2 regions of the Paenibacillus sp. FSL H8-0175 genome follow, and region 1 is predicted to be linked to the other one. Evidence: a T-box and tRNA genes for the amino acid it is inferred to sense, from the RefSeq annotation. Region 1 holds a T-box; the other holds one or more tRNA genes.
The links. The T-box of region 1 lies ahead of pheS (phenylalanine--tRNA ligase subunit alpha). A T-box ahead of a tRNA ligase gene usually reads a tRNA of that ligase, here a tRNA-Phe.
Positions count from the first base shown of each region.

Region 1 (15,476 bases):
ACGGCTGCAATAAAATTTCTGCCGCATAAGTATCCACCAGATCCAGCTGTCTTTGCAGATCCGGATGAATCTGTCCCATCGTTCCGATCTTCACACGACCCTCGTTTCCGAGTAAATATACCGACGCGGAACGCCCAGGATGATATCCTTCTGGACTATCTCCTACATAGACGATTTTATCGGTCAGCCCTAAATGAGCAAATACCGTTTCCAGCGCACCCTTCAAATCAAAGAAGTCCACAGGCTGTGCCGAAACATTCCATTGCTTCACTGTTAAGCTTCCGCTAAGCAGCAGCCCCAGCACCGGCAGTTCGCGTGGCTGACGAGTCAACTGTTCTTCATCCGTGAAGAAGACGTTGCCGATTTCAAACAATGCCAAGTCGCTTTGACGACGATTGGTATTGTAGCTGGCAATATCCAAGAGTTGTGGTAGAAGGCTGGTACGCAATACGCTGCGTTCTTCACTCATCGGCATAGCCAGCTTCACCGCTACTGCTCCTTCTGATAACTCAGGGAACATTGTGCTTTGTTGCGGCTGGATGAAGGAGTAACCCATCACCTCTTGGTAACCGCCATGTGACAATAGGCGACGCAGTTCACGACGGAGCGCTTGCTTGTGAGTTAGTGCTCCTGGCGTTGTAATTCCTTCAATTAGAGTCGTTGGAATATTGTCATACCCGTACAGGCGGGCAATTTCTTCAATAAGATCAACATCATAGCTGATATCGCCACGTCTGGTTGGGACTTGAACTTCAATCAGCCCTTGTGCGGTATCTCCACATTTGAAATGTAGACGGCCAAACAATGTCTTCACTTCCAACAAGGACAAATCCGTTCCCAGATAACGATTCAGTTTCTCTAAGGACAAGGTGAGAACCTTCTCTTGAACAGCGTCAGTTCCTGCTTGCACGATGCCTTCATGGACCGATCCGCCAGCATAACGTGCAATCAGTACGGCTGCACGGTTCAATGCAGGAATAACTGCACTTGGATCCACTTCCTTCTCGAAACGAAGGGAGGCTTCCGAGCGAAGTCCCAATTGACGCGAGGTTTTACGGATCGTTCCTCCATCAAACTTAGCAGATTCCAGAACAAGGTTTACCGTCTCAGCAGTAACCTCTGTATCCCGTCCACCCATTACTCCGGCCAGACCTACAGCTTTTACTCCATCAGCGATAACGAGCATTTGCGGCTCTAGCTTACGCTCTTGACCGTCAAGTGTAACCAAAACTTCACCTTCATGGGCAAGACGAACGCCGAGTTCTCCACCTTGTACTTTATCTGCATCAAAAGCATGCAGCGGCTGTCCATATTCCAGCATCACATAATTGGTAATGTCCACAATATTATTAATTGGACGAACCCCAGCAGCCATCAGACGATTCTGAATCCACAGCGGTGATGGTGCAGGTTTAACACCTGCAATATAACGAACTGCATAATGGCTGCAGTATTCTTCATCTTCAATCTTGACGGAAATGGAATCCGCAGCAGGACCACTGATCTCAATCATTTCGCTTTTTGGATCAGGTAATTTAACTTCACGCCCAAGAATTGCACTTACTTCATAAGCAGCACCAATCATGCTGAGGCAATCTGAACGGTTCGGAGTCAGATCGAATTCCAGAATCTCGTCATCTAAGCCGAGGACCTTGGAAATATCCTGACCAATCTCTGTCCCTTCAGGCAGCACAAGAATACCTTCTTGTTGCTCTTTTGGAAGCAATTTATCATTCAGTCCCAATTCTTTGGCCGAGCAGATCATTCCTTGCGACAGGACACCGCGCAGCTTGGCTTTTTTGATATCCAGTCCTGGCAGCTTAGCGCCAACCATTGCTACAGGTACAGTTTGACCTGCAGCTACATTTTTTGCGCCGCAAACGATTTGTAGCTCCTCATCTTGGCCCACATCCACGATACATACGTTCAGCTTGTCTGCATCAGGATGTTTTTCCTTTGATTTCACATAGCCGGTTACGATGCCGGAAATGCCTTTATTGCGGCGCTCTACGCCGTCAATCTCAATGCCGGCAGCGGTAATCTTCTCCGCTAGCTGTTCGGCGGTTACTCCTTCAATCGATGTATAATCAGCCAACCATCCGGTTGATACTTTCATATCCGCTCACTTCCTTTATGTTTCAGATGTATTTATTTCACTGTCGTTCGCGCTGCTTCCTGTGGGAGAACACTCCAAAGCCATTCTCCGCCACTATCAGCCAACGCGCCCACAAAAACTAAACGCCCTTGAATTGCTTCACAAAACTCATGTCATTACTATAGAAATGTCGGATGTCATCGATGCCGTATTTAAGCATCGCAATCCGCTCTACACCCATTCCGAAAGCGAAGCCGCTGTACTCAGCAGGATCATAGCCACCCATTTTCAGTACATTTGGATGCACCATACCTGCGCCAAGGATTTCTAACCATCCGCTTTGCTTGCATAGTCTGCAGCCATCGCCGCCACATTTGAAGCAGCTTACATCTACTTCAACACTTGGCTCAGTGAATGGGAAAAAGCTCGGACGAAGACGAATGCCTGTATTCGGTCCAAACATCTCCTGCACAAATTGTTGCAGGGTGCCCTTCAGATCACTCATTCGAATGTTACTTCCAATGACCAAACCTTCGATTTGGTGGAACTGGAAGGAATGCGTTGCATCATCATCATCACGGCGGAATACTTTACCCGGGCAGATGATTTTTACCGGAGCTTCACCGTTCATAGCCTGCATAGTACGAATCTGTACCGGCGAGGTTTGTGTGCGCATTAACAGGTCATCCGTTAAATAGAAAGAATCCTGCATATCACGTGCCGGGTGATTCTTAGGCAGATTTAGAGCTTCAAAGTTATAATAATCGGTCTCTACTTCCGGACCTTCAGCTACACGGTAGCCCATGCCGATAAAAATATCCTCAATCTCCTGTACGACTCTGCTAAGCGGGTGAATGCCCCCTTGCTGCATACGGCGACCCGGTAAGGTTACGTCTACTTTTTCAGCCTGCAGACGTTGCTGGGTTTCCTGCTCTTGAAAAGCCTCCTGCTTCGCGCCGATAATCTCCTCAATAGCACTGCGAACTTGATTCGCTACTTGCCCGATTACCGGACGTTCCTCAGCACTAAGTCCTCCCATACCGCGCAGAACCTCTGTAAGCTCACCTTTTTTACCGAGATACTTCACTCTTAGATCATTTAGTACCTGCGGATCCATAACCTCCTGCAGCTTAGCCAGCGCTTCAACCTTCAATGCTTCCAACTTCTCTTTCATGGCCGTGTACAGCCCCCTTCAATCATTGTCTAGTTCAACAAAAAAAGGCCTTTCCTCCCGGTAAGGGACGAAAAGACCGTGGTACCACCCTTGTTAGACAAGCTGATCTGTTCCCCTTAAGAGCTTCATTCCCTCTTTTGGCTGGACAGATACCTATCTCACTTTATACAGAAATAACGGTCTGTGACCGGTATCCCCTACCCTTCCCTATTAGACAACTTAAGGAATTCAGGGAACTGCTCCGGAGTGAACTTCGACAGCTCTGCTTCTTAGAAACGCTCTCAATCCGCGGCGTCTCCTCCCTGTAAGTCAGGCACTGTGTACTCTTCTCCATCACTGCATTTCACAATTCATGCTAATTGTCAGGTATCTCTTTACTACAAGAGATATGTCTCTTTATTATATGCAAAATCTGTCGTTTTGACAAGCTGGACAAAATTAGGCTAATTTTTATCTTCTTTTAAGCTGGCTTTAAGCTTCAGAGCCATTTTTCCAACTTTTTTTCAGCTAACATTCAGCGGAGCTTGATAATTTCCATTACTAGGAAGGCTTGCTTATCCACTCGGGTGCACCTTCGCAGACTATTAACTATCCTATTGGGAGGAAATCAAATGCATGTACGGAGAATAAAAGTAGCCGCGGTGCTGCTAAGCACAGCTGTACTTAGCCAATCTGCAGCGTATGGAGCTCATACCGCTTGGGCCGGGACTACATCCACCAAAATAGCAACAACAGCTTCCGTATCCGCTCTGGATAAACTAGGCTCCATAGCCTTGAAGACTAACATCAGCGCAAAGCTGACGGATGTCAGCTTATTAACTCAGGATGGCGGAAATATTCTTACATACACACTCAGCTACTCTAATGGAAGCAACGCTAGCCTCAATCTGGTGGACTTTTTCTCCAAAGTAACTACTAGCGGCGGTACAGTTATTCAAGGAAGCCCTATTACCAGCAGTGCAACCATCAAATCCATTGCCGCGAAAAGCAGTCAATCTATCACCTACTATGTAAACATCGGCAAATCCACCTCTTTAAACGGGGTCAAAATTTCATTGTACGGATGGGACTTCAACACCACCGATTATCAAAAAAAGCTAGGGAACTTCACCGTACCAACAGGATATTCACAAGCTGTCGCCAGAGGGCAGAGTAAAAAGATCACCCTAAACAATCTCCCTGTAACCACCAAGGCAGAGAGCCTGCAAATTTATAAATATAACGGTAAGGTCTATGCCAAGGTTGGCGTTAGCTTCACTAATCAAGGAACCAAGGTACTCAGTGATACTGGACTTAAAGGATACCTCGCTTCCGCTGGAGGATCTGTATTTGAACTCGCACTTGATGACACCAGCACCAGCTATAAAGTACAGCCTCAGGAAAAGAAGACGATCTACTATTTGACGGAAATCCCTTCTTATATGAAGACAGACAACATGGCGCTGCAATTTGCCGGAGAAGATGCCTCATTAAAAATAGCTTTGCCGGTTGTCGCCTACAATCTCCCCGCTGCAACAACACCGGATCTTGTCGTAGCCAGCAATGTCACGAAGAAGCTTACAATCAGCAATAATACAGTCGAAACACAGTTGAAAACGGCTAACGTCTATGCTGACAATGGCAACGCAAAGTGGACACTACAGTTCCGCATCAAAAATAGCGGCAACAAAGCGGTGAATGTGCCTGCCTATGAACTTGCTATTAAAGCCGCTGAAGGGTATAGCTTTCCGGTGGATACGAAGGATTTTGCCAGCCTAACATTGAAACCGCTTGAAGAAAAGATTATTGAACTCAGCGCAGATGTACCACTCACACTCAATCAAGGAACATTGCAGCTGCAAATGACTGAGCCGGCTGCTGAAGGCAAGATCATTTTTCCTACCGCCTATTATCAGATCCCTTACACGCTGCAAACTAACAATTGGCAGGACACGGAATACCCCATTGAGAACAGTCACGGTACATTTGTTGTCAAAATTGCAAACATTCAAAGACTCCCTTGGTCCGACAAAGACCAGATCGTAGCTAAAATCAACATCCGCAACACTAAATCAACCTCTGTTCAGCTTCCTGCGCTTACAAGTGTCGTCAAAGCTGGAGAAAGTGACATCAGCAGCACTTCCCAGGTTGTCTCAGAAAGTACGCAAACCATCCTCGGTCCAAATGAATCGGCTGCTGTGTATGTCGTAGCCAATGTTCCTTATAGCTATACTTTCAATCAATTAAAAATCACCCTGCAAGAAACTTCAGGTGAAAGTAAGCTTAACTTCCTTTCTCTAAGTACTACCCAACTGGACAGCCGGGTACAGAGTGTTGCAGCTGAAAATTCTTTCCATCTTGAGCTTGAAGGTAAAAAAGCGGAATTACTTGTACGCCGGACCCTCGTGTACCCAGGTACAGATTCAAATCTCTTGTACACAGAACTAGAAATGAACAGTGAGGAATCGCGTAAATCCGAACAGGCTCAACTCGTAGCCTATTACAAAACACAAGACAATCAATATTATGAAGCCGAAGTCACCCAGTCCAAAACCTCCACCAGTCCTAACGGAAAAAGTCTGGTCACCCTCTGGAGTAAGCTCCCTCTCGGTATAGATCCAGCGAACCTTGTCCTATACATCGGGGAGGGTGTTTCTGAAGGCAAGCTTACCGCTCCTGGCGGTCAATCGACGGGTTATATCAATACGGTATCACTTGGACTGAACCAGCTGGGAGTGGAGCCCAAAGGCAATCTTTTGAACGTGGAAATGTTTCCTTATACCCTATCCGTTACAAATGCAGTCGCCACCGTCACCGCTGGTAAAGATACGCTCAGCACTGCACTAACCTACAACATGTCAGCCAGCACGCTTTATGAATCAGGCACCTACGAGCACAAACTGGTGTTGGAGCTGATTGACCCCTTAGGACAAAGCATGGAAAAAACATTAACACTTGGCACAGATCTACAATTAGGTAACTTCAAGTCGTACACCACAACCTTCACAAGCAGCCTGTACAAAACACTGGGTGGCGGCGCAATCCGGTTGAATCTATACGACGAATTCCAAGGCCATCGAAATCTGTTGGGAACACAAACCTATGTTGTCACTTATCAGGCGGCAGCAACGACTTCGAACAGCAACTCTACTTCTGGCACAGATCCAGACACCAGCAATACATCCGGCAATTAATATGATGAGCTATGGAGGATAGAAATGAAGAAGAAAAAAATAGTGTTCTGGACTCTTGGAGTAGTAGTTGTAGCCACAGCAGGAATGCTGGTTTATACATTGTTACCTGATAAGAACAGTCAAGCCGCTGAAGTGCCTATTAATACAGCTACCGTTACAAAGGGCGATATCGTAGTTAGTGTATCCGGAGCCGGCTCCGTGATTGCTACAGAAACTGGTAAAGTAAAAACGAAGGACAGCGGGACGGCAGCTGAGGTTCTTGTCAAAGAGGGCGATCTCGTGAAAAAAGGCCAGACTTTGATTACCTTTGAAGGCAATGATCTGAGTGACAATCTCAAGCAGGAGCAAACTTCACTTGCCTCGCTTGAGACCGATCTTGAGGACAAGCAGGAGCAATATAAGAAGCTGGCCGTGGCAGGTGCATCAGAAGATGAGCTAGGCAATGCCAAACGTTCGATTGAAAAGGCCAAAACCGACATTTCGGCGCAACAGGAAAAAATAGCTTCTATCCAAGAAGATATGCTTCCTCCTGATCCGTTAACGGCTCCTATTGATGGAACTGTAACGACAGTTAATATTGCAAGCGGCGAAAAAGCCATGGACGGCTCTGAACTCATCGACATTACCGATTATGCTAATTTAAGTGTAGTTGTGCAGGTGGATGAGCTTGATATTCCTACTGTAAAGCTAGGGATGCCTGCCACTATTTCATTGGATGCTCTGCCTGATACGGAATTCAAGGGAACGGTTACGAAAATAGCTAATGAGGGCACCGCCTCAAACGGTGTTTCCCTCTTCGATGTTACCATAGGTCTAACAAGCTCCGAAGGTGCTCTTGTTGGAATGTCTGCGGAAGTTTCAGTAACCACTGCTGAGAAAAAGGATGTATTAACAGTACCTATTGAAGCTGTACAAGAAAGAAACGGAAAATACACAGTTTCTATTCCTCTAGCAGCGGGTTCAGTCACAACTTCCAAAACTGCTGGCGAGGGCCAAGTACCAATGCCTAGCGGTGCCCCTGACGCTCGCGACGGCGCTATGCCCAGCGGGGCTCCTGACGCTAGCGACGGCGCTATGCCCAGCGGGGCTCCTGACGCTAGCGACGGCGCTATGCCCAGCGGGGCTCCTGATGCTCGCGGCGGCGCTATGCCCAGCGGGGCTCCTGACGCTCGCAGCGGCGCTGCCGGTGGAAGAAATCGCGGCAATAGCTCAGGACAGATGGTCACTGTCGAAGTGGGTCTCCATGATGAGAGCAGCATTGAAATTGTCAGCGGACTCCATGAAGGGGACCAGGTGATCATCCCTACCGTAATCTCTACGAAAACCGGAACAACCAGCACGGAAACGGAAACTAGAGGTGGTATGGGCGGTATGGGTGGCGCTGGCTTCGGCGGCAGTGGCTTTAGTGGGGGTGGCGGCTTCACCGGAGGTGGCGCTGGTGGTATGGGCAGCGCACCAGGTGGTGGCGGAGGTGGCGGCAGATGAGTGCTTCAGCACCTCTGATCGAAGTTCACGACATGTCCCACGGCTACACAATGGCCGGAGAAACCATGACGGTCTTAAATAGCCTTTCCTTTACAATTGATCTGGGGGAGTTCGTAGCTATTATTGGTCCCTCCGGTTCTGGTAAATCAACACTCATGAATATGCTTGGTTGCCTCGATATCTCCGATGAAGGAAGTTATCTTCTAGATGGACAAGAGGTTCGCAAGTTATCCGACAATAAGCTCGCAACGATCCGCAATGAGAAGATCGGCTTTATCTTTCAAAATTTCAACCTGCTCCCCAAGCTGTCAGCCATTGAAAATGTGGAGCTGCCATTGATTTATCGTGGCCTCTCCCATCGGGAAAGAAGACAACTAGCACAGGAAGCACTCATTAAAGTAGGGCTGGAGGATCGGATGCATCACCGCCCTTCTGAGCTTTCGGGAGGACAGCAACAGCGAGTAGCGATTGCCCGGGCTATGGCGGGATCCCCCCCTATTCTACTTGCCGATGAACCAACCGGGGCACTGGATACACGGACGGGACAGGAAGTCATGCAAATGATACGTGAGTTAAATAAGCAAGGACATACCATCATCCTTATCACACATGATCTGGAAATAGCTAAACAAGCGGAGCGGATTATTCGTATTCAGGATGGCAACCTCGTGGAAGATCGGAGGAATGCGGGGTGAAATTGTACCAAAGCATGCGAATGGCCCTGAAGAGCATCAACAGCAGTAAGGTTAGAGCTTTTTTAACGATGCTTGGGATTATTATTGGAGTCTCTTCGGTCATCATTCTTGTTTCTGTTGGGCAAGGAACTACTTCACAGATCACAGAGCAGCTAAACGGACTAGGCACAAACCAACTCACTGTAAACATTACTGGCCGTGGGGCGACTACCTCTCTCACCTATGAGGAAGCCCTTGCTCTAGGGGATATAGAGGGTATAGCAAATGTAGCTCCTGTGATCAGCGGCAATGCTACAGCCAAGAATAAAACAGACAACGTTAGTGTAACTGTAGAAGGAATCACCCCCTCTTATGAGGAGGTAAAGGATTTTCATGTACAGGCAGGCCGCTTCTTGCTTGATATTGATAACGAATACCGGCAAAAGGTAGCGTTGATCGGTTCAGGTACGGCCGAAGATTTATTCGGTACAGACAATCCTGTAGGGCAGAAGGTCCAGTTAAACGGAATTAGCTATAAAATCGTTGGGCTTTTAGAAACAAAAGGCTCCAGTCTAAGTGGTTCCAACGACGATATCATACTAATTCCTATAAGCACTGCAGAACGCCAATTAAAAAGTAAAGGCGTCCGTTCCATCACCATTAAGACAACTTCAGCAGATACTGTAGCAGCTGCAAAAGAAAAACTGGAAAGTACGCTTGATGCTAAATTCAATTATGCGGATAATGCTTTTAGTGTGTTTGATTCTCAGGAAATGCTGGAAACTGTCAATTCCACAACAGATACACTTTCCATGGCGCTTGCAGGCATAGCAGGCATCTCACTTTTTGTCGGCGGCATCGGAATCATGAACATCATGATCGTATCTGTCAATGAAAGAACACGTGAGATTGGTATCCGTAAAGCAATTGGTGCCAAAAAATTCGATATCCTCGCTCAATTCATGATTGAATCCATCGTGCTCAGCGGTTTGGGTGGGGTGCTTGGGGTCGGCATTGGTATCGCGGGCAGTTGGCTGCTGGGTAAATACTCAGCACTTACAGTTTCCATTGCTTGGGATATGGTACTGATTTCTTTTATTTTCTCCTTACTCATCGGCGTGATTTTTGGAATGATGCCTGCGAACAAAGCCGCACGACTTCGCCCCATTCACGCACTGCGTAACGAATAATGAATGATTAGCTGTCCTATAGTCATTAAGATGACTAAGGGCAGTTTTTTTCAGCAGCTGTAAAAGGTATCATTTATGCTCGAGTTGGGTAATAGGAACCATCGGTTTGAATATAGATAATTCAATAGGCCCATACACTAAACTTTAAATTTTGTCATTTTGATTATTATCTGAGTAAAGATTGCTCTATAAGCAGCACGTCCTATATACTTGATATACTAGAAACTACCATTTACTCACACGTACACTTTCCTATGTTTTCCCACTATGTATACAACACCTCTTTTATCCCAAAAGCACCTTCAAACATCAGTGAATGAATTAAATTACGCCTGACCATAGATTGCGTTCTGCAGGTTCTACTTAAGCAGCAATAGATTTTCTTAATCATCTTATACAGGGAGAAGATGACTGTGGCAGGATTCTTTGAGTTCAAGGTAACACGCAAACTATTCTATGTCTTCGCTGCAATCTCCGTCCTTCTGGTTGGGATCAGCGTCGCCTCGCTACTCTATTTAAATTACACGATTAATAGATTGTCAGATTCTCTTTATGATGATATATATCAGAACTCTAAGCTCATACTGAGCGCGGATCGTGATCTGCATCAAGCCGCTGTAGCCTTGCAAATCGCAATGGGTCCAAACCTAACAGCCGCAGAAGGTGAACAGTTCACTAAGGAGTTTATAGATAATAATCTTCAAGCGCAGGAACGAATAAGTGTAGCAAGATCTAATATCAACGCTATAAAAAACCCTTACAGTGATATGAAACAAAGTGGAATTATCCTTTCCGAATTAAAAAACGAGCTCAGCTCCTTCGAAACTACCATTATCAAATGGAAAAATTCAGGGTATACGCTAATAACAGAACGGACGAAGAGCAGCTGGAACCCAGATTCATATTCTGCGCTCACCCTAAACTCGCAATTCAATGAAGCTAGGGCACATCTCGATCAAGCAGAGGACTTGATTGGCAACTACGCCTTGCAAGTAACGGATGGATTTGGAGATAAAAAAAGCGCTTTGTTCTCTCTTTATTCACTTCTCTTATTTGTGTTTCTCCTAGTTATTATTTACCTTGGACGCAAAATCATCTGGCTCCAGAATGAAATGCTGGAAGAACAAACACTTTATCAGCTTATCGGTGAAACCATGTCTGATTTCATTATTTTGACGGATCCCAACGGGTTGATTCTATATGCTTCTCCCTCACACTCCAGTATTCTAGGCTATGTGCCTAAAAAAGGAGATCCGTTATCCAACTACATACGTGAACCGGAAATTGCCTGGGCTAAATTAAAAAGTGTTGTTCAGGGAACTCCGCGCATTTCTGAACTGCGCATGCGCGGAGCAGAAGGTCAGTGGGTATGGCTTGAAACTAAGGTGTCACCTGTTCTCGGCAGCCGTAAATTTCCAGCACAATTTATGCTGTTATCTCGGGAAATTACCCAGCGAAAACAATACGAAGAACGACTACATAAGCTAGCCTTCTATGACCATTTAACAGCGATTCCCAACAGGGCTCATTTCAAAATGTATATGGAGAACCTTATCACCCAACCCGAAGGACGGAGGCAAAATATTGCGCTTGCCCTGCTGGACTGTGATAGATTCAAGCAGCTAAATGATACCTTAGGCCATCTGGCTGGAGACGAATTTCTTCAGCTGCTCTCCCGTGAACTTCAGCATACGGTTAAAGGAATAGGTCAGGCCTTCCGGATCGGCGGAGATGAGTTCGCAGTTGTACTGCATCGATTCACTTCTCCAGAGATGCTTGATGAAACACTGCAGCGGTTACTTAAACTGTTCAACAAGTCTTGGTCTGTTGATAACGGGTCCAGCTTCCACACCTCCGCGAGTATCGGAGTCGCTTTATTTCCTGAACACGGTAGCAGTATTAATGAACTGCTGCGTGCCGCCGATTTGGCGATGTATCGCTCCAAAGACCATGGTGGCAATAAAGCCAATCTCTACTACGAGCTTGTGGACGAAGGTTTAGCTAACCAGACCATTGTAAAACCATAAGAGCAAATAAAAAGCTGTCTCAGGAAAAATCAACCCTGAAACAGCTTTTTTTGTATGGCCTCTAACTGCTTAACCGAAGATGATCTTCTGAAATTTCGTCAATCTCCTGATCACGATCCCGAACTAAGACCTTGGTTAACTCTCCATTCGTAGAACAATCAATGAAACGGTCTCCGTCCCCATCTTTTTCTTCCCAATCATTAAGCCGCAAAATATATCCGATAGTTTGGGTATCTGGCAGCACTTCGATGCGGGCTACTGCACGCCCGTTCTCCATATAACGGAAATCGCATTGTCCATCCTGGATTCCTGTATCCCAAACCCAAAGATTCCAGCCTTGGTAATTCTGATCTGGGCGTTCATAGTGTATTTCGATAATTTTAGAGCGTGGGGCTGGCTCACCACATTCATCATAAAGGACCATCATCGACAACCCTTCCACCTCTACCTCATTGCCTTCGATTCTGCGGATGGCTTCTATCCCGGCACGGGTATGGTCTACTACTACGTTCCAACTATCAGCAACCTCAGGAAGTGATACCGACATCCGGTCATTATTAGCATTGAAGACAACGGTAATATTGTTCCAGAGATCGCCTCCTGCATGGCTTCTAAGCAGATACGATACTATTCCGCCATCACAACGCAGAAATTCTAAGGAGCGTTCAATTTCCTGGCGGCCATGCAGACGAAATGCCGGATGTGTACGCCGCAGCTCGATCAGGCCTTTATAATATTGAAATACGGGCTTAAATGCGCTTTTCATATTCCAGCGGATCGAGTTGACCGCATCACCGCTGCGGTAGCTGTTATGATCTCCAAATTTACTGCGCAGGAGCTCATCTCCTGCATGCAGGAAAGGAATCCCCTGCGAGGTCAGAATCATTCCGTTAGCAAGCAAGGATCGACGTACAGTTTCATTACCGAGAATATTCTCCTGATCTACATTCACGTATGGATTGGCAAGGGCCACTGCCTCTTCCAGATCTTCGTTATCCATGTTAGCGATTACCGGAAAATCAGCTTCCTGACTCCCTCCTTGAACGATAAGCATCTTATCCCATAAATTCAAATTATCATGGGCAGTTACATAGTTCACCGATTCCACAGGCGAGTCCGTAAACTCATGAATTGCTCCTTTAATTCCGGCTGCAATAGCACCTTCTTTGCCGTATTCGCCTGTCACGAACCCTCTTCCGAAGCCATCACTATCCCCTTTGATTGCTGAACGGAAGTTATCGTTGAAGACAGCATAGCCCTTGCCCCGTTGTACACCTTTTAGCGTTTTAGTGGCCAGCGGAGAATCTCCACCCGTCCAAGGTTCACCGTAAAGCAACAGATTCGGATTCACTTCTAGCCGAAGCTCTTCGGTAATCTCCCGCATGGTAACACTGTCCATCAGTCCCATTAGATCAAACCGGAAACCATCAATATGATATTCCGAAGCCCAATAAGATAAGGAGTCCTTAATAAATTTACGGACCATCGGACGTTCTGTAGCCAGCTCATTGCCAACCCCGGAGCCATTCGACAAACGTCCCGTAAAATCGCGGCGATAGAAATAATCTGGGACAAGCGGCTCAAAGGGGCCATTCTCCACAGCATACGTATGGTTGTAAACGACATCCATAATTACCGCGATCCCGCGGCTGTGTAAGGCCTGCACCATCTCTTTAAATTCACGAATCCGCAAGCCAGGATTGGCAGGATCGGTGCTGTAAGATCCTTCAGGTACATTATAATGCTGGGGATCATACCCCCAATTGTAGTCCACATTAGCTATGGAGGAACCCCGATTGACCACCTTCAGCTCATCCACGGTCTGAAAATCAAATACCGGCATCAGATGTACATGGGTAATCCCTAATTCAGCCAGATGATCAATCCCCACTGTATTTCCTGCCGAATCCTTTAATCCAAATTCGGTAAATGCTTTGAATTTACCCTTATAATGCATACCTGAGCTCTCATGTGAGGAGAAGTCACGAACATGCAGTTCATAAATCACTGCGTCGGCAGGATGCTGTAACGGAGGCGCTACATCCTGATCCCAATGTTCTGGATTCGTATCCTGCAAATTAACGATTGCTGATCTTAAACCATTTGCAGATACCGCTGTTGCATAAGGATCTACTGCTTCCGTCACATTGCCATCTGCAAAAACAGCACGGTACATATAATATTTCCCTTTTAGATCACCTGATAACTTGGTCTGCCAGACTCCACCATTACTACGCTGCATATATACAATACGTCCATTGTCCATAGCACTCTTAGGTGACTCAGTATTCAGTTGATGCCCACCTGTTTCGTACAGTACTAGGGACACAGCAAGTGCCGTAGGTGCCCAGACTTTAAATACACTGTACTCCGTTGAATACGTCAAGCCTAAATCCTTGCCCTCGTAGACTTCCATCATCAATTCTGCATTTATATAATTTTTACTCATGAATTAACACCATCCTATGGCTCCCCACCTAACCCTGTGGGGTTGCTTATAAGTCCATATATTACCAATTCATTTCATATTAATACTTGCACAGCGCTGCAAGTCGGCAAATGGAGTATAAACTTTCTATGGATCCTTACTATTATATGTACGACATATTTATAGGTTTGGGTTCCTTATCGACTTTATGCTCATTACTAATACTATCGGTATAGACATCTGCGCAATAAAGAAAATAAACAGTGAACAGTAAATGAGGTCGAATTACAGAAAATTATAGGTTAAAAAACATAAAAAAGCCGACCTCCAGCCATCGGAAGTCGGCAATAGTAGTTGGAAAAACAGTAGAACGCTAAAACGGATTAATGCATGCGTAAAAAGTTACTTAGCGATACTTTGAACAAGCGCAGCGACTTCTTCAGCCGTGCCAAGCTGCAACGCTTTTGCAGCCAAATCCTTCATGTCGGCAGCCGACAATTTAGAAATTTGACTACGCGCTGGCAAAATGGAAGTTGCACTCATGCTGAATTCGTCGAGACCAAGACCCAGTAGCAGCGGAATAGCTGTTGCGTCACCAGCCATTTCACCACACATCCCCGTCCATTTACCTTCTGCATGGGCTGCATCAATTACATTTTTGACCAAACGCAGGATGGCTGGATTGTAAGGCTGATACAGGTAAGATACCTGTTCATTCATACGGTCCGCAGCCATTGTATATTGAATAAGATCATTCGTACCGATACTGAAGAAATCAACTTCCTTAGCAAACTGGTCAGCCAGTACAGCAGTTGATGGAATCTCAACCATTATGCCAAGCTGAATGTTGTCTGATACTTCCTTACCTTCTTCCCGAAGCTTAGCTTTCTCTTCGAGCAAAAGATCACGTGCAGCACGGAATTCACCAAGCGTAGCTATCATAGGGAACATAATGCGAAGATCCCCGTGAACACTTGCTCTTAGTAATGCGCGTAATTGAGTACGGAAAATATCCTGACGATCCAGGCAAAGACGGATCGCACGGAAACCAAGGAAAGGATTCATTTCCTTCGGAAGGTCAAGATAAGGCAGCTCTTTATCGCCACCGATATCCAGGGTACGTACGACTACCGGCTTACCCTTCATGTTCTCAAGTACAGTACGGTAGGCGTTATATTGAATTTCCTCAGAAGGCAGCTTATCGCGACCCATGTAAAGGAACTCAGTGCG
Region 1 is NZ_CP150299.1:1,959,475-1,974,950, reverse strand. Features, by position in the region: gene pheT (phenylalanine--tRNA ligase subunit beta) at 1-2,116, opposite strand, end outside; gene pheS (phenylalanine--tRNA ligase subunit alpha) at 2,235-3,269, opposite strand; T-box leader at 3,330-3,615, opposite strand; gene MHH46_RS08425 (hypothetical protein) at 3,881-6,442, shown strand; gene MHH46_RS08420 (efflux RND transporter periplasmic adaptor subunit) at 6,467-7,927, shown strand; gene MHH46_RS08415 (ABC transporter ATP-binding protein) at 7,924-8,622, shown strand; gene MHH46_RS08410 (ABC transporter permease) at 8,619-9,791, shown strand; gene MHH46_RS08405 (sensor domain-containing diguanylate cyclase) at 10,205-11,818, shown strand; gene pulA (type I pullulanase) at 11,880-14,267, opposite strand; gene ptsP (phosphoenolpyruvate--protein phosphotransferase) at 14,649-15,476, opposite strand, start outside.

Region 2 (15,476 bases), 1.8 Mb from region 1:
GAATGCCATATACTTATTGCCGGGAGTCAGACAGTGAGTGCTAAGATCCATTGTCAAAAGGGAAACAGCCCAGACCATCAGCTAAGGTCCCCAAGTGTGTGTTAAGTGGGAAAGGATGTGGAGTTGCACAGACAACCAGGATGTTGGCTTAGAAGCAGCCACCATTGAAAGAGTGCGTAATAGCTCACTGGTCGAGTGACTCTGCGCCGAAAATGTAACGGGGCTAAACACACCACCGAAGCTATGGCTAGATACGTATGTATCTGGGGTAGGGGAGCGTTGTGTAGGGGTTGAAGGTGTACTGAAAAGAGCGCTGGACACTACACAAGTGAGAATGCCGGTATGAGTAACGAAAAGATCAGTGAGAATCTGATCCGCCGAAAGCCCAAGGTTTCCTGAGGAAGGCTCGTCCGCTCAGGGTAAGTCGGGACCTAAGGCGAGGCCGAAAGGCGTAGTCGAAGGACAACAGTTTGAAATTACTGTACCACCGTAATCCGCTATGAGCGATGGGGTGACGCAGGAGGGTAGTGACGCGGACTGATGGATGTCCGTCTAAGCAGTGAGGCTGATGTGTAGGCAAATCCGCACATCATTAAGGCTGGGCTGTGATGGGGAGCGAAAATTATAGTAGCGAAGGTCATGATCTCACACTGCCAAGAAAAGCCTCTAGCCAGGAGAAGGTGCCCGTACCGCAAACCGACACAGGTAGGCGAGAAGAGAATTCTAAGGCGCGCGGAAGAACTCTCGTTAAGGAACTCGGCAAAATGACCCCGTAACTTCGGGAGAAGGGGTGCCCCGGTAGTGTGAATAGCACGAGGGGGCCGCAGTGAAAAGGCCCAAGCGACTGTTTAGCAAAAACACAGGTCTGTGCGAAGCCGCAAGGCGAAGTATACGGGCTGACGCCTGCCCGGTGCTGGAAGGTTAAGGGGAGTGGTTAGGGGTAACCCGAAGCTATGAACCGAAGCCCCAGTAAACGGCGGCCGTAACTATAACGGTCCTAAGGTAGCGAAATTCCTTGTCAGGTAAATTCTGACCCGCACGAATGGCGTAACGACTTGGGCGCTGTCTCAACGAGAGATCCGGTGAAATTTTAATACCTGTGAAGATGCAGGTTACCCGCGACAAGACGGAAAGACCCCATGGAGCTTTACTGCAGCTTGATATTGAATTTGGGTACGATCTGTACAGGATAGGTGGGAGCCGTAGAAATCGGAGCGCAAGCTTCGGTGGAGGCGCCGTTGGGATACCACCCTGATCGTATCTAGGTTCTAACCTAGTGCCCTTACCGGGTACGGGGACCGTGTCAGGCGGGCAGTTTGACTGGGGCGGTCGCCTCCTAAAGAGTAACGGAGGCGTTCCAAGGTTCCCTCAGAATGGTTGGAAATCATTCGCAGAGTGCAAAGGCATAAGGGAGCTTGACTGCGAGACCTACAAGTCGAGCAGGGACGAAAGTCGGACTTAGTGATCCGGTGGTACCGCATGGAAGGGCCATCGCTCAACGGATAAAAGCTACCCTGGGGATAACAGGCTTATCTCCCCCAAGAGTCCACATCGACGGGGAGGTTTGGCACCTCGATGTCGGCTCATCGCATCCTGGGGCTGAAGTAGGTCCCAAGGGTTGGGCTGTTCGCCCATTAAAGCGGTACGCGAGCTGGGTTCAGAACGTCGTGAGACAGTTCGGTCCCTATCTGTCGTGGGCGCAGGAAATTTGAGAGGAGCTGTCCTTAGTACGAGAGGACCGGGATGGACGTACCGCTGGTGCACCAGTTGTTCCGCCAGGAGCATGGCTGGGTAGCTACGTACGGACGGGATAAGCGCTGAAAGCATCTAAGCGTGAAGCCCCCCTCAAGATGAGATTTCCCAATTAGTAAGACCCCTTGAAGACGACGAGGTAGATAGGTTGGAGGTGGAAGTGCAGCAATGCATGGAGCTGACCAATACTAATCGGTCGAGGGCTTATCCTATAGTTAGAATGCAGATTCGTTTCGGATTCAGTTTTCAGGGAGTCAAATTCCTGTTTGGATTGCTGTGGTACTGATATCGTTTGGAGAGATACCCAAGTGGCTATAAGGGGACCCTCTGCTAAGGGGTTAGACTGCGTAAGCGGTGCGTGGGTTCGAATCCCACTCTCTCCGCCATTTTCAATCCATAGCAATACTAATTATTGTGGCGGTGTAGCTCAGCTGGCTAGAGCGTACGGTTCATACCCGTGAGGTCGGGGGTTCGATCCCCTTCGCCGCTACCATAATACCTGGAGGCTTAGCTCAGCTGGGAGAGCATCTGCCTTACAAGCAGAGGGTCGGGGGTTCGATCCCCTCAGCCTCCACCATTTTCATCTTTTTAGAATTGCTTTTACACCGTGCCGGTGTAGCTCAACTGGTAGAGCAACTGACTTGTAATCAGTAGGTTGGGGGTTCAAGTCCTCTCGCCGGCACCATTTTTAATTAATGCGGAACCGTGGTGTAGTTGGCCTAACATGCCTGCCTGTCACGCAGGAGACCGCGGGTTCGAATCCCGTCGGTTCCGCCATTTTTTCCACAAAATGAGTGGGAAGTGTAAGACTTTTCCGCTTAATTGTCATGTAATCTTATGGCTCGGTAGCTCAGTCGGTAGAGCAGAGGACTGAAAATCCTCGTGTCGGCGGTTCGATTCCGTCCCGAGCCACCTTTTTTGGGGGATTAGCGAAGTGGCCAAACGCATCAGACTGTAAATCTGCTCACGTACGTGTTCGGTGGTTCGAATCCATCATCCCCCACCATTTATGAGCCATTAGCTCAGTTGGTAGAGCACCTGACTTTTAATCAGGGTGTCGAAGGTTCGAGTCCTTCATGGCTCATCCCAAACAGAAAGTCATCACCTTAGGGTGGTGGCTTTTTTTGTGTTTTTATGTCGTATTATAGTAGCGCGCTGCTGCAGTGATTAACATAATATTAGAGAATATGCTAAAATAGGCGAAAAGAGCAAAAGTGGTGGAGTATGGTGACTATGGATAGCGAAACATTGCGAAAAAAGTTAGAGCAGCTCACCGGAAAGAAAACCGGAATCAAGCAGTTAGGGAGGCAACATTCAGCTTCTCTTTTTAGCCTGGGATTGGAAGCACAAGAACAGCCGGTAATCCATGAAGGTCATCTTTGGGCACCATTATATGAGACTGATGGACGTGTAACCGCTGTCTGGGTGGAATTGGATGGACTTAACTCTTTGGAAATACAATTAGTGAATTATGCAGTTCGAAACTTTGCAATTGCACTAAAAGCTACTGGGGTTAGAGAAGAAGGGGAAGCGGAGGCTCGGCAGCTGGGTACCTGGTTGAACACCGAACTGGAGCAAGAGAAAAATGACTCTGAGATACCCGATGAGATGGCTCTAAAGGGACGTTTATTCGGAGATATGGTTCCATTCCTACTTAGCAGTGAGAATGCACATAGCCCGCAGATCACTTATCGTTCCTTAATGAAGCTGCTGCGCAGCTATTTTGAGAATGAAATTCTGCTTATACCTCTTCAAGAAAAAGAATGGTTAATATTGGCCCGGAAGGAACTACTCACGGGCGGAGATGATAAGGATGAGGAAGAAGAGAGTGTAGATGAAATTCTGGCTCAGACCAGTATGGGCTTACACGAACTGATAGCCAGCGAATGGGTAGGTGTATTCCATTTGGCTGTAGCTCCGGCTATAGTCCCTGTTAAGGGATTGACGGGATCCGTGGCCTTGCTGAGGGAGACCATTGTACTCGGACGTATTTTCCAAGTGGGTGAATATATTCATTTACCTTGGGAGCTGCATTTGGAACGTTTGGTTAACAGCATTCCTGATGCACGGCGTAAACAGTTACTTGGACAGATTGGCGACTATTCTTCCGTATTATCGGATAAAGAGATGCTGATGACCCTGGAGACGTTTTTTGAGATGGATTGTAATGTAAGTGAAACAGCCAAGAAGTTATATATTCATCGCAACACGCTTTTATACCGTCTGGACAAGATAAAACAGGAGACGGGTGCCGATGTGCGTAGCTTTGGGGACGCTGCTATTGTGAAGCTTACTATGCTTTTGTATAAAGTGACGAAAAGGAAATAGGTTTTTTGTGAACGTTACAAATAGCCACCGTGTCCCGTCTAGGGTAATATAAATGTACAAGGAAAAAAGAATTTTTCAATTAATCAATAATTAACTCGAGGGGGAAATACAATGGCAGGCGTACGTTTAGAGCATATTTTCAAAAAATACCCGGGTTCAGATAAAGCAACAGTAATGGATATCAATCTTGATATTAAAGATAAGGAATTTCTAGTATTGGTTGGACCATCCGGTTGCGGTAAATCCACAACTTTGCGTATGATCGCTGGTCTGGAAGAAATCTCCGAAGGTAAAATGTACATTGGCGATCGTGTAGTCAACGACGTTGCACCTAAAGACCGCGATATCGCGATGGTATTCCAATCCTACGCCCTGTATCCGCATATGAGCGTATACCAAAACATGGCTTTCGGTTTGAAACTTCGTAAAGTGAAGAAAGATGAAATCGACAAGAAAGTACGTGAAGCTGCTAGAATTCTCGATATCGAGCATTTGCTAGATCGTAAACCAAAAGCACTTTCCGGTGGTCAACGCCAACGTGTCGCTTTGGGACGCGCTATCGTACGTGATCCACAAGTCTTCTTGATGGATGAGCCTCTTTCCAACTTGGATGCTAAACTTCGTGGTCAAATGCGCGCTGAAATCACTAAACTGGTTAAACGCCTTGAAACCACTTGTATCTACGTAACGCATGACCAAACAGAAGCTATGACAATGGGTGACCGTATCGTAGTTATGTATGATGGTATCATTCAACAAGCTGCTTCCCCTGAAGAGTTGTACAATGAACCAACTAACCTGTTCGTAGCTGGATTTATCGGATCCCCTACAATGAACTTTATCAATGGTACTTTGTCCGAAGCAAACGGTTCTATCCGTTTCCGCGCTGAGAACCTTGATGTTGAAGTACCAGGCGGAAAAGCTCAAATCATCCGCAGCAAAGGCTACATTGGCAAAGAAGTAATTATGGGCGTTCGTCCAGAAGATATCCATGAAGAGCCAGTATTCTTGGAAGCTTCCCCGAACACAATCTTTACTTCATTGGTTGATGTAACTGAAAACCTTGGTCACGAAATGCTCCTTTACTTGAGCGGCCTTGGTAAATCTACTGTAATCGCTCGTGTAGATGGACGTTCCACTACTCGCGAAGGCAGCAAGCCAAAATTGGCTATCGATATGAACAAAGTTCACTTCTTCGATAAAGAATCCGAAGTTAACATTCTGTTGGGATAAGATCGCAGGATCTTTTCTCTCTTGATAAAGCCACCCGAAAGGGTGGCTTTATTGTTTAATTAGGGTCGTAATGGATAGGCGTTAAGATTGCATTCACAAGCGTTATCAATTAAGATAGCAGGAGAATTACCTCCGGAATTGTAATGAGATCGCTGTCAACCGGACGCAGTAAGCGGACATATACCGCAGGTGACGAAAGGACGAATTTACATGGCTAAGAAAGTAAAAGTATCTGAATTGGTACAACATTTTCAATTAGAGGTTATTTCCGGCCAGGAAGGTCTAAAACGACCTATTACGGTCGATGACCTGAATCGCCCTGGACTAGAGATTGCTGGTTATTTCGAATATTATCCGGAAGAACGTGTTCAACTATTAGGTAAGACAGAACTCGCATTCTTCTCCATGCTGCCTGAAGCTGAACGTAAAAGTAGGCTTCGTGGAATCTGTAATGACAATACCCCTTGTATCGTAATTACCCGTAGTTTGGATGTGCCACAGGAGTTAATTGATATAAGTAATGAAAAGGGACTTCCTGTGCTTCGTAGCTCGATGGCTACGACTATTTTCTCCAGCCGTTTGACGAGCTTCTTAGAAGGGAGATTAGCCCCTACAGCAACGATTCATGGTGTACTCTGTGATGTATATGGTGTAGGTATGCTGATTACTGGTAGTAGTGGTATTGGTAAGAGTGAGACAGCCCTTGAACTTGTAAAACGTGGACATAGACTGATCGCTGATGATGCCGTGGAAATCCGCCAGACTTCAGATAACCAGCTGCATGGTACAGCCCCTGAGTTGATCCGTCACTTGTTGGAAATTCGCGGAGTAGGTATCATTAACGTAATGACACTTTTTGGTGCGGGTGCTATCCGTAATCATAAACGGATTACACTTGTCGTTAGATTAGAGGCTTGGCAGCAAGACAAGCAGTATGACCGGCTTGGACTTGATGAGGAAACAACGCGGATTATTGATACCGATGTTCCACTTGTAACCATTCCTGTACGTCCAGGACGTAACCTTGCCGTTATTATTGAGGTTGCTGCGATGAACTATCGCCTGAAGCAAATGGGCTTTAATGCAGCCCTGCAGTTTACGAATAAGTTAACTGCGACCATATCTGAGGATATGGACGATCTCGATTAGGAGTGTGAGACAATGTTCCCATTAGCAATAGATCCTATTGTATTCTCAATTGGATCACTACCTGTACACTGGTACGGGTTAATACTAGGGGTCGGTGCACTCGCGGGATTATTTCTTGCGATCCGCGAGGGCAAACGGTTCGGAATCCCGCAAGAATTCTTTATGGATATGCTGCTACTGGGTGTACCCTCGGCAATTATAGGGGCACGGATTTATTTTGTAGCTTTTAAATGGGACGATTATAAGCATAATCTGATAGACGTCTTTAAGATCTGGAATGGCGGCATCGCCATTTACGGCGCATTAATAGGAGCGATTATTTGCGGAATTATTTATTTCCGTTATAAGGGTTACCCTTTCTGGCGTATTGTTGATATTTGTGCACCTGGACTACTGGCGGGTCAAATGATTGGCCGCTGGGGAAACTTTGTCAACCAAGAGGCATACGGCAGCGTAGTTGAGGAATCTTTTTTACGGGATAAACTGCATTTACCTGACTTCATCGTTAATCAAATGTACATAGGAGATGCTTTTCATCATCCGACCTTCCTGTATGAATCTCTTTGGAGCTTACTAGGGATTGCGTTATTGATGGTTCTCCGTCGTCAGAAGTTTGTACGTGCTGGAGAAATCTTTATGTCTTACTTTATATGGTATTCCATCGGTCGGTTCTTCATCGAGGCTGTGCGTACTGACAGTTTAGCTTTTAACGGAAGTGCAGGACTGGCTTCGTTTATAAACGGCTTATGGAGTCCGATGGAATGGTTAGGTTTTGAACAAGGATATCTGGATCCTGCCTATGGTAATATTCGTATTTCTCAGCTGCTTTCTCTACTTATTATTGTGGCAGCTATATTGCTGATCGTTATTCGCAGAGTAACCGGAGAGCCTAAAGCACATTATTCTGACCCTATCGTATGTACTAAACCGATCCAAGCAGATACTGTAGTGCCAGAAAGCGCAGTAAATACACCGCAGAAAACTCGTCAAGGAACACAACCTGAGCAAGGACAGCCAGCGGATGGAGATAAGAAGGAGCAGTAAAACTTATGATAGAATGCGTTCTTTTTGATCTGGATGGAACGATTGTCGATACGAATGAGCTAATCATTAGCTCATTTATGTACGCGCTGAAGGACAATGGTCTGGCTCCACTGACCAGAGAAGAGATAATTCCGCATATGGGAACAACCCTTCAGCAACAGATGAGAGTATTCTCTGGACTAGAGGATGTAAATGGTACGTTAGAAAAGTCCTATCGTTCTTATAATAATGAGCATCATGATGAGTTAGTGCGTTCCTTTCCGCTTGTAAAGGAGACCATAGAGGAGCTCTCGCGTCGTGGGATCAAACTTGGGATTGTAACTACTAAGATCCGTCCAACAACGATCAAGACCCTGGAAAGGTTCGATTTGCTTAAGTACATGGATACGATTGTGACTGTGAACGATGTTACTGAACCAAAGCCACATCCGGAGCCCGTACTGACAGCGGTCCACAACCTTGGTGTTGATCCTCGCAAAACCTTAATGATAGGTGACAGTGCAGTTGATATTCAATCAGCCAAAGCTGCCGGTGTATACGCTGCTGGAGTATCTTGGTCTTTGAAGGGCGAGGATACGCTCCGCAAGTATGATCCGGACTTTATCATCCATAACATGAAGGATATTATAGAAATTATGGAGCGAGGAACGAATGAATCGTGAGAAACGTAACCCGTTATCCAGTAGAAGGTCATAACTCACTTTGGTATATTTACCGTACGGTCAGCCCTTGGAAGGGTGTCCGCAACTTTATTTTTATTCAGATTGCCCGCTATTGTCCGATTCTACCGTTAAAGAATTGGATCTATCGACGGATGCTGGGGATGAAGGTTGGTAAACACACGGCTTTTGGTCTTATGGCAATGGTGGATGTGTTTTTTCCGGAGAAAATAACGGTAGGTGAGAATTCTATTATTGGTTATAACACGACGATTCTGGCGCATGAGTATCTGATCAAGGAATATCGTCTGGGCGAAGTGGTGATCGGTGAAAATGTATTGATCGGCGCGAATACAACGATTCTTCCCGGTGTAACCATTGGAGATTGGGCAGTTATAGCTGCTGGCTCCGTGGTGCACAAAAATGTGGCGGCTGGCTCTTTTGTCGGAGGCAATCCTCTGCGAGAGCTGCGCCCCTCTTCAACGGAAGAACATTCGGAACAAGTGTAAACGATGCTTTTTTAACCCTGCAGTTACATATTGCGTTTTTTTAGCGCAGGTTCTGCAGGGTTTCTTGCGTCTTAGAGAAGATTATTAAGGAAACTTTAAGTTCTTCTTAAGTTTTTAGAACAGATACATTCGATATAATTAGCGTTAGTGATAAGGCGAATCCCACGCTAGGCATTCAGCTTCAAATATCAGAATGTAAAATCAGCAGGTGCAGGCTTCCTGGTATTTTCAGTTTCCACATTCCGCTTAGCGTCTCTATGAACAACCATCATAGTAGAGAAGAGGAATATAATATGAACACTGCGAGACAGGAAAGGCTGCCCCAGCTGGATATTTTCAGAGCATTAGCGATCTTAGGCGTATTGCATGTGCATTCCTCATCTTTTGCCGCTGGAGAGCAGGCACTGCATTCCCCTTATTATTACTGGCTGAACTGGATCAACATTTTCTTTAAATTCGGTACGCCCTCATTTATTTTTCTGAGCAGCTTTGTATTGTTTTATAATTATTATGGGCGTCCTGTGACACGCAGCTTGATTATTAATTTCTACCGTCGTCGATTAAAGTATATTTTATTACCTTATCTGCTAGCCTCTATGGGCTATTACGCACTAACCTTATATGTGAACGGACGATTGACCCAGAACCTCGGTGGCAACCTGTACAGCTTTATTAGAGCGTTATTCTCAGGTTCCGCATATGCGCATTTGTATTTTGTATTTATCAGCATTCAGTTTTATTTGCTTTTTCCAGTACTGCTTAAGCTACTCCAGAGTTCCCGCTTTTTAATTAAATGGGCGGTTCCGCTCGGATTGGCACTTCAGTGGGGGTTTATTTTCTGGAATAAATACGAACTGCACATTGTTGAAAAAGGGAGCCTCGCGATCTCTTATCTGGCTTATTATATGATGGGTGCTTATATCGCAATTCACTTTGAGAAGGTGAAGACTTGGCTGATGAAGCCATGGAGAGAGCTAACTGCCAGGCAAAAAGGATGGACTGCCCTGTTAGTGAGCGGGTGGTTAATTGCAGCCTTTATCCATGTGCAGCTATGGTATGTGGCCCGCCATTTTGGGGTGTGGACGGATTCGCTGTGGTACGAGCTACTATGGAATGTCCATACGATGTTATCAGCATTGGTTCTGTTGTATGCTACATTCCTGATCTATCGTAAGGCCTCTCGCGGGATTGTTGCTTTTTTAACACGTTTGGGTGAACTCTCATTTGCGATATATTTGATTCATCCGCTATTGCTGGCGGTATATCGCAGGTTCCGATATCAGATTCCCCTAGAGTCGCTAACATATGTTTTGTTCATCTACGGAGGGCTTGTGGTCGCACTGGGAGGGAGCTGGCTTATTGTGCAGTTTGCTTTCCGGCGAGTCCCGGGTTCATGGATTATTTTTGGAAGCGTGCCTCGCTCTTTGGAATCCAGTCCGCAGGAAAAGTCAGGTTATATCCCTGAGGAACGGGCAAAGGGGTTCGTGCAGCAGGAGAAATAGCGTTAGAAGAAGGTCTGATACACGCACACGCTTAAACGTGGGGAAGTAGCCTTCATAATATTTGATTAAAAAGGCATCACTTCGATGCGGAGCTTAACAGGAGGAAAGATTATGAGACAAAAAGAAAGAATTCCGCAGCTGGATATTTTTCGGGCGATTGCTATTTTTGCAGTGCTGGCTATTCATGCTACTTCACGAACGTTGGCGGAGACACTAGGTACAAACATGTTTCATCCGTTCTTATTTATTAATAAATTCAGCCAGTTCGCCGTACCTTCATTCATATTTTTGAGTGGGTTCGTGCTCTTCTATAACTATATTGACCGTCCGCTGGGTGGCAAAACGCTAGGAAAGTTCTACACTAGAAGGCTGCTTTATATTATTGTGCCTTATGTAGTATTTTCACTGCTGTATTTTGCGTTAAAAATGAATGCCGGGAATACTTGGGGCTTACCTCCGGGGGAGATGGCTTCTAAGCTATGGAAGTATTTATGGACAGGAACGGCATATACGCATCTGTATTATATTATTATCATTATTCAGTTTTACGTGTTATTTCCGCTCATTTTGTGGTGTTTGCAAAAGGTTCGTCATCTGGCGGCTTGGGCGCCACTGATCGGGTTATTACTACAGTGGGGTTTTGTGTTGCTGAATAAATACATGACCAATCACGGGTATTGGCAGTTATCCAAGGGGAGTCTGGCGATCACTTACTTCTCGTATTTCCTGCTGGGTGCTGGGATTGCAGTGTATTACTCTTCTTTGAAAAAATGGTTAGTGCCTTCACGTGAAGGCTGGCGCGCCGGTAAAGGTCCGGTTTGGATTACTTTGTGGTTGTTATGGATTGTAGCAGGGGTTGTTCATGTTGAGCTATGGTTTAACAATTACACGAAAAAAACTGTCATCAACAGCTTATGGTATGAGGGTTTCTCTAATTTACATGCGCTGCTCTCTTGTGTGGTGCTGTTGCAAATCTCCTTCTTGCTCTATGGGGCGGGTCGTAGCTTGCTGACAAGACTTTTGGTATCCGTGGGAGCATGCTCCTTCGGAATTTATCTATTGCACCCTATGCTGCTGTATTTCTATAGAAAATTACCGTTTCACGGGGGTTCTCTTGCGTACATCGCAGCGATTGTAGGAGGATGGCTTGTTGCGCTGCTGGTTTCATGGCTGGCAGTGGCTCTCGTCTTCCGGTATGTGCCTGCGTCTTGGATTATTTTCGGATCAGGCGCACAAAAGAAAGCAAAAACAGGCTCCATAAGCGCATAGTCTACTGCTAGGTAATATAAAAGCGCCGGTCTCCCGTATATGCGGGTTGACCGGCGCTTTTATTTTTTGTCTATTCTCCAGCTTGTTCCCGCTGAAACTCCGCAATAGCTTGATACTGGCTTTCCAGACTACGGTAGACGGAAATATAAATCGGCAGCAGCTGCTTGTACACTTTGGTATGTTCATCAATCGGATCATGCTGGTAAGTTGAACCGATCATGTCGAATACAACATCGAAGGAGTCCACGCGGCCCGTTGCGTAAAGACCAAGCACTACTGCTCCGAGGCAGGAGCTTTCAATACTCTCCGGAATGATGACCTCTTGATCAAAAATATCAGACATCATCTGCCGCCAGACTGAGGAACGGGCGAAGCCGCCTGTAGCCAGAATTTTGCTAGGACGCCCGATTTGCTCTTCCATAGCCAGCAGAACCATATACATATTGAAGATTACGCCTTCTAGTACCGAGCGAATCATATGCTCCTTATGGTGATTCATAGAAAGGCCGAAGAAGGAGCCACGAGCATCAGGATTCCACAGCGGTGCCCGTTCACCAGTTAAGTAAGGATGGAATAGAAGACCACCGCTACCTGCCGGAACTTGTTCCGCGATGCGCGTTAGAACCTCGTAAGGGTCAATGCCAAGACGTTTGGCGGTTTCGACTTCAGAAGCAGCGAACTCATCCCGTACCCAGCGGAACAGCATACCACCGTTATTAACGGGCCCTCCGATCACCCAATGTTTTGGGGTTAAGTTATAACAGAAGGTCCGTCCTTTAGGGTCGGTAAGCGGGTGATCCACTACGGTGCGAATCGCTCCGCTTGTTCCAATCGTTGCGGCCACTACACCGGGTTTAATCGCGCCTACGCCAAGGTTGGACAAGACGCCATCACTGGCTCCTACGACAAAAGGTGTCGTCGGGAGCAGTAATAGCTCCTCTGCTAGACCGGGAAGCAGGCCTTGCATGATCTCTGTGGTGGGAACAAGCCGTGAGAGTTGATCTGGTGAAATATGGGCTATCTCCAGGGCCTCTTGATCCCACTCCAAAAGTTCAAGGTTGAGCATGCCTGTAGAAGAGGCAATGGAATGATCGATGATGTATTCGCCGAACAGCCGAGCGAATATGTATTCTTTTATAGAAATGAATTTATAGGTTTGTTGAAACAACTGAGGCTGCTCTTCCCGAAGCCACATTAGCTTGGTAATCGGTGACATAGGATGAATAGGCGTTCCTGTGCGCAAATACAACTCATGTCCGTTGAACTCGTTCTTCAGGCGAAGTGCAGATCCGGCACTACGGTTGTCAGCCCAAGTGATGCAGGCAGTAAGTGGTTTACCCAGCTGATCAATTGCAATGACACTGTGCATGGCTGAACTGAAGGAGACGAATAGGATCTTATCTGGAGTTACGGCGCTTTGCCGCATGACATTAGAGAGGGTATGAAAGACTGCACGTAGGATTTGCTCTGGGTCCTGCTCCGCTATAGAAGGGGAGGGTTGATGCAAGGGATAACCCATATTCGCTTGTGCAACTATGGCTCCATTCTCCTCGAAGAGAACTGCCTTTGTACTTGTAGTACCAATATCAACGCCAATCATATAGGATTTAGTCAAGCGTTAGCCCTTCTTTCTAGTTGAAAGTATATTTTTAGAACACCAATTACAAAATTATGAAGTACAATCGTATTAGCTCATTATAGTATTCGATAAGCGGGGAGGCAAAAATAAAGAAAATGCCAAACGCTCGACTAAGGGTTTGATTGACGAAAAAGCAGTGAACATGATACGATATTGAAAATACTTTAATTTGCTACCACTTTACCATAGTAAAGTAAACATAAACAGTATCTAATGATAACTGACGAGGTGAACAATGAAGATGTCCAAACCAAAGGGATTTGAGAAGCCGTCTGGCGTTCGGGACTATCTGCCCCGGGCCGTAACGAAATTGCGCAAAATTGAGAACGATGTACTGCATTGCATGAGTCGCTGGGGATATCAGCAAATGATGACTCCAACGTTGGAATATTACGATACAGTTGGCGTGGCTAGCTCTACGTCGGACCAGAAGCTCTATAAATTACTTAACAATCGTGGTCAGGCTTTGGTGCTTCGATCAGAAATGACTGCCCCGGTTGCCCGTGTTGTTGCCTCTCTATTGAAGGATGAGCCACTGCCATTGCGTCTGTCATATCACGCGAATGTATTCCGTGCCATTGAGGAAGAAGCGGGGCGGGAAGCGGAGTTCTTCCAGACAGGTGTAGAGCTGGTAGGTGATGATTCACCTGAAGCCGATGCGGAGGTAGTTGCGCTTGCTATTTCTTCGCTGCAAGCCGCGGGTGTGAAGTCTTTTAAGATCGCTATGGGGCATGTAGGCTTTCTGAATGGGTTATTTCAAGAGGCACTTCCTGAACTGCCTGAGGCTCAAGAGGAGCTGAAAAGTCATTTGCTGGGCCGTGACTATGTTTCTTTCCGGGAGACTTTACGGCGGCTGGATCTTACAGAAGCGCAGAAGAACGAACTGGATGGGCTGCTGCGTCTGCGCGGAGGCAAGGAGATTTGTGGACAGGCGCTAGAGCTGAGCAATCATCCGCTCGCGCGTCATTCGATTGATCATTTGTGCAAGGTGTGGGAGGTGCTGGTCTCTTACGGCGTATCACAGCATGTACTGATTGATCTGACGATGATCGGGGACTTTTCCTATTATACAGGCATGACTTTTGAAGGTTATGCAGCGGAGTTAGGATTTCCGGTATGCAGTGGTGGTAGATATGACAATCTGCTGCAACAGTTTGGGCGTCCGATCCCATCCACAGGATTTTCCTTAAAAACGAATCGCATCTTGGATGGTGTAACTGGAGTGGTCGAAGAGCAAGAGCTGCCTATTTTGATCCAATATGATGCGATTCGCAGAAAAGAAGGCTTGGAAGAGGCAACACGCCTGCGGTCAGAGGGTCATGCAGTCGTTACTAGACTTGCTGCAGGTCCAGAAGAGCTTGAAACGGTGAAGCGTTTGGATACGGACACGGTTGAAGCAGAGGGTGTACGGTACGGTGAGATCTATACATTCGTATCTTTTGTAAGTGAGCATGGCTGAGGATATCGCTAGTACAAAAAGCGAATAACATAAATTTTGCATGGAGATGGAAAAGGAGGCAACTTAACAATGGCACAGATATTGAAGGTGGCTATGCCAAAAGGCCGGATTTACGAAAAGGCTGCTGAGCTGTTCCGCCAGGCAGGTCTTCCGATTCCACCGGACGGTGAGGCATCACGCAAGCTTGTTATTCCGCTGCCTGAGGCAGGGATGGAGTTTATATTGGCGAAACCAGTAGATGTACCTACATATGTAGAATATGGCGTGGCGGATATTGGGATCGTGGGCAAGGATGTTTTGCTGGAGGAAGATCGTGATGTATACGAGCTGCTTGATCTTGGCATTGCCCGCTGCCGGATGTCGATCATCGGATTGCCGAACTGGCAGCCGGGAATTCAGCAGCGTGTAGCGACGAAATATCCGAATGTAGCTTCAAGGTATTTTAGGGAGCAGGGCCAACAGGTCGAGGTAGTGAAGCTAAATGGATCCATCGAGCTTGCACCACTGATTGGTCTGGCCGATCGTATTGTGGATATGGTAGAGACCGGGCAAACGCTGCGGGACAACGGATTAATCGAAATGAAGAGTATATTCGAAATTACAAGCCGCCTGGTGGCGAATCGTGTGAGCTATCGGATGAAAAATGAAGAGATACAGCAACTGTGTGACCGACTACAGGCAGTTATAGGGCAACCTAATTTGCGGTAGGCGGCAACAGATGTTAGGGGTAAAGGGAGGAACCAGCGATGAAGGTTGTGTCGAGCAAGGACTTTAAGCTAGAGCGGGAAGTGGAGTATGGTACGCCAGAGCAAAATCAGGCGGTAAAGGAAATTGTGGCCGCCATTAAAAAAGAAGGAGACACAGCGCTTCTTCGCTATACGGAGCAATTTGACCGGGTTGCACTTACGCCGAATCAACTGCGGGTAACGCCGG
Region 2 is NZ_CP150299.1:143,373-158,848, forward strand. Features, by position in the region: rRNA gene MHH46_RS00685 (23S ribosomal RNA) at 1-1,964, shown strand, start outside; tRNA gene MHH46_RS00690 (tRNA-Ser) at 2,047-2,138, shown strand; tRNA gene MHH46_RS00695 (tRNA-Met) at 2,169-2,245, shown strand; tRNA gene MHH46_RS00700 (tRNA-Val) at 2,254-2,329, shown strand; tRNA gene MHH46_RS00705 (tRNA-Thr) at 2,362-2,437, shown strand; tRNA gene MHH46_RS00710 (tRNA-Asp) at 2,452-2,529, shown strand; tRNA gene MHH46_RS00715 (tRNA-Phe) at 2,592-2,664, shown strand; tRNA gene MHH46_RS00720 (tRNA-Tyr) at 2,673-2,758, shown strand; tRNA gene MHH46_RS00725 (tRNA-Lys) at 2,764-2,836, shown strand; gene MHH46_RS00730 (CdaR family transcriptional regulator) at 2,986-4,080, shown strand; gene MHH46_RS00735 (ABC transporter ATP-binding protein) at 4,192-5,313, shown strand; gene hprK (HPr(Ser) kinase/phosphatase) at 5,524-6,462, shown strand; gene lgt (prolipoprotein diacylglyceryl transferase) at 6,475-7,506, shown strand; gene ppaX (pyrophosphatase PpaX) at 7,512-8,168, shown strand; gene MHH46_RS00755 (DapH/DapD/GlmU-related protein) at 8,165-8,674, shown strand; gene MHH46_RS00760 (acyltransferase) at 8,968-10,176, shown strand; gene MHH46_RS00765 (acyltransferase) at 10,288-11,445, shown strand; gene gntK (gluconokinase) at 11,516-13,045, opposite strand; gene MHH46_RS00775 (ATP phosphoribosyltransferase regulatory subunit) at 13,326-14,543, shown strand; gene hisG (ATP phosphoribosyltransferase) at 14,613-15,251, shown strand; gene hisD (histidinol dehydrogenase) at 15,290-15,476, shown strand, end outside.
Region 2: it encodes a tRNA-Phe, which carries the amino acid that the T-box ahead of pheS (phenylalanine--tRNA ligase subunit alpha) is inferred to sense. The anticodon was not compared.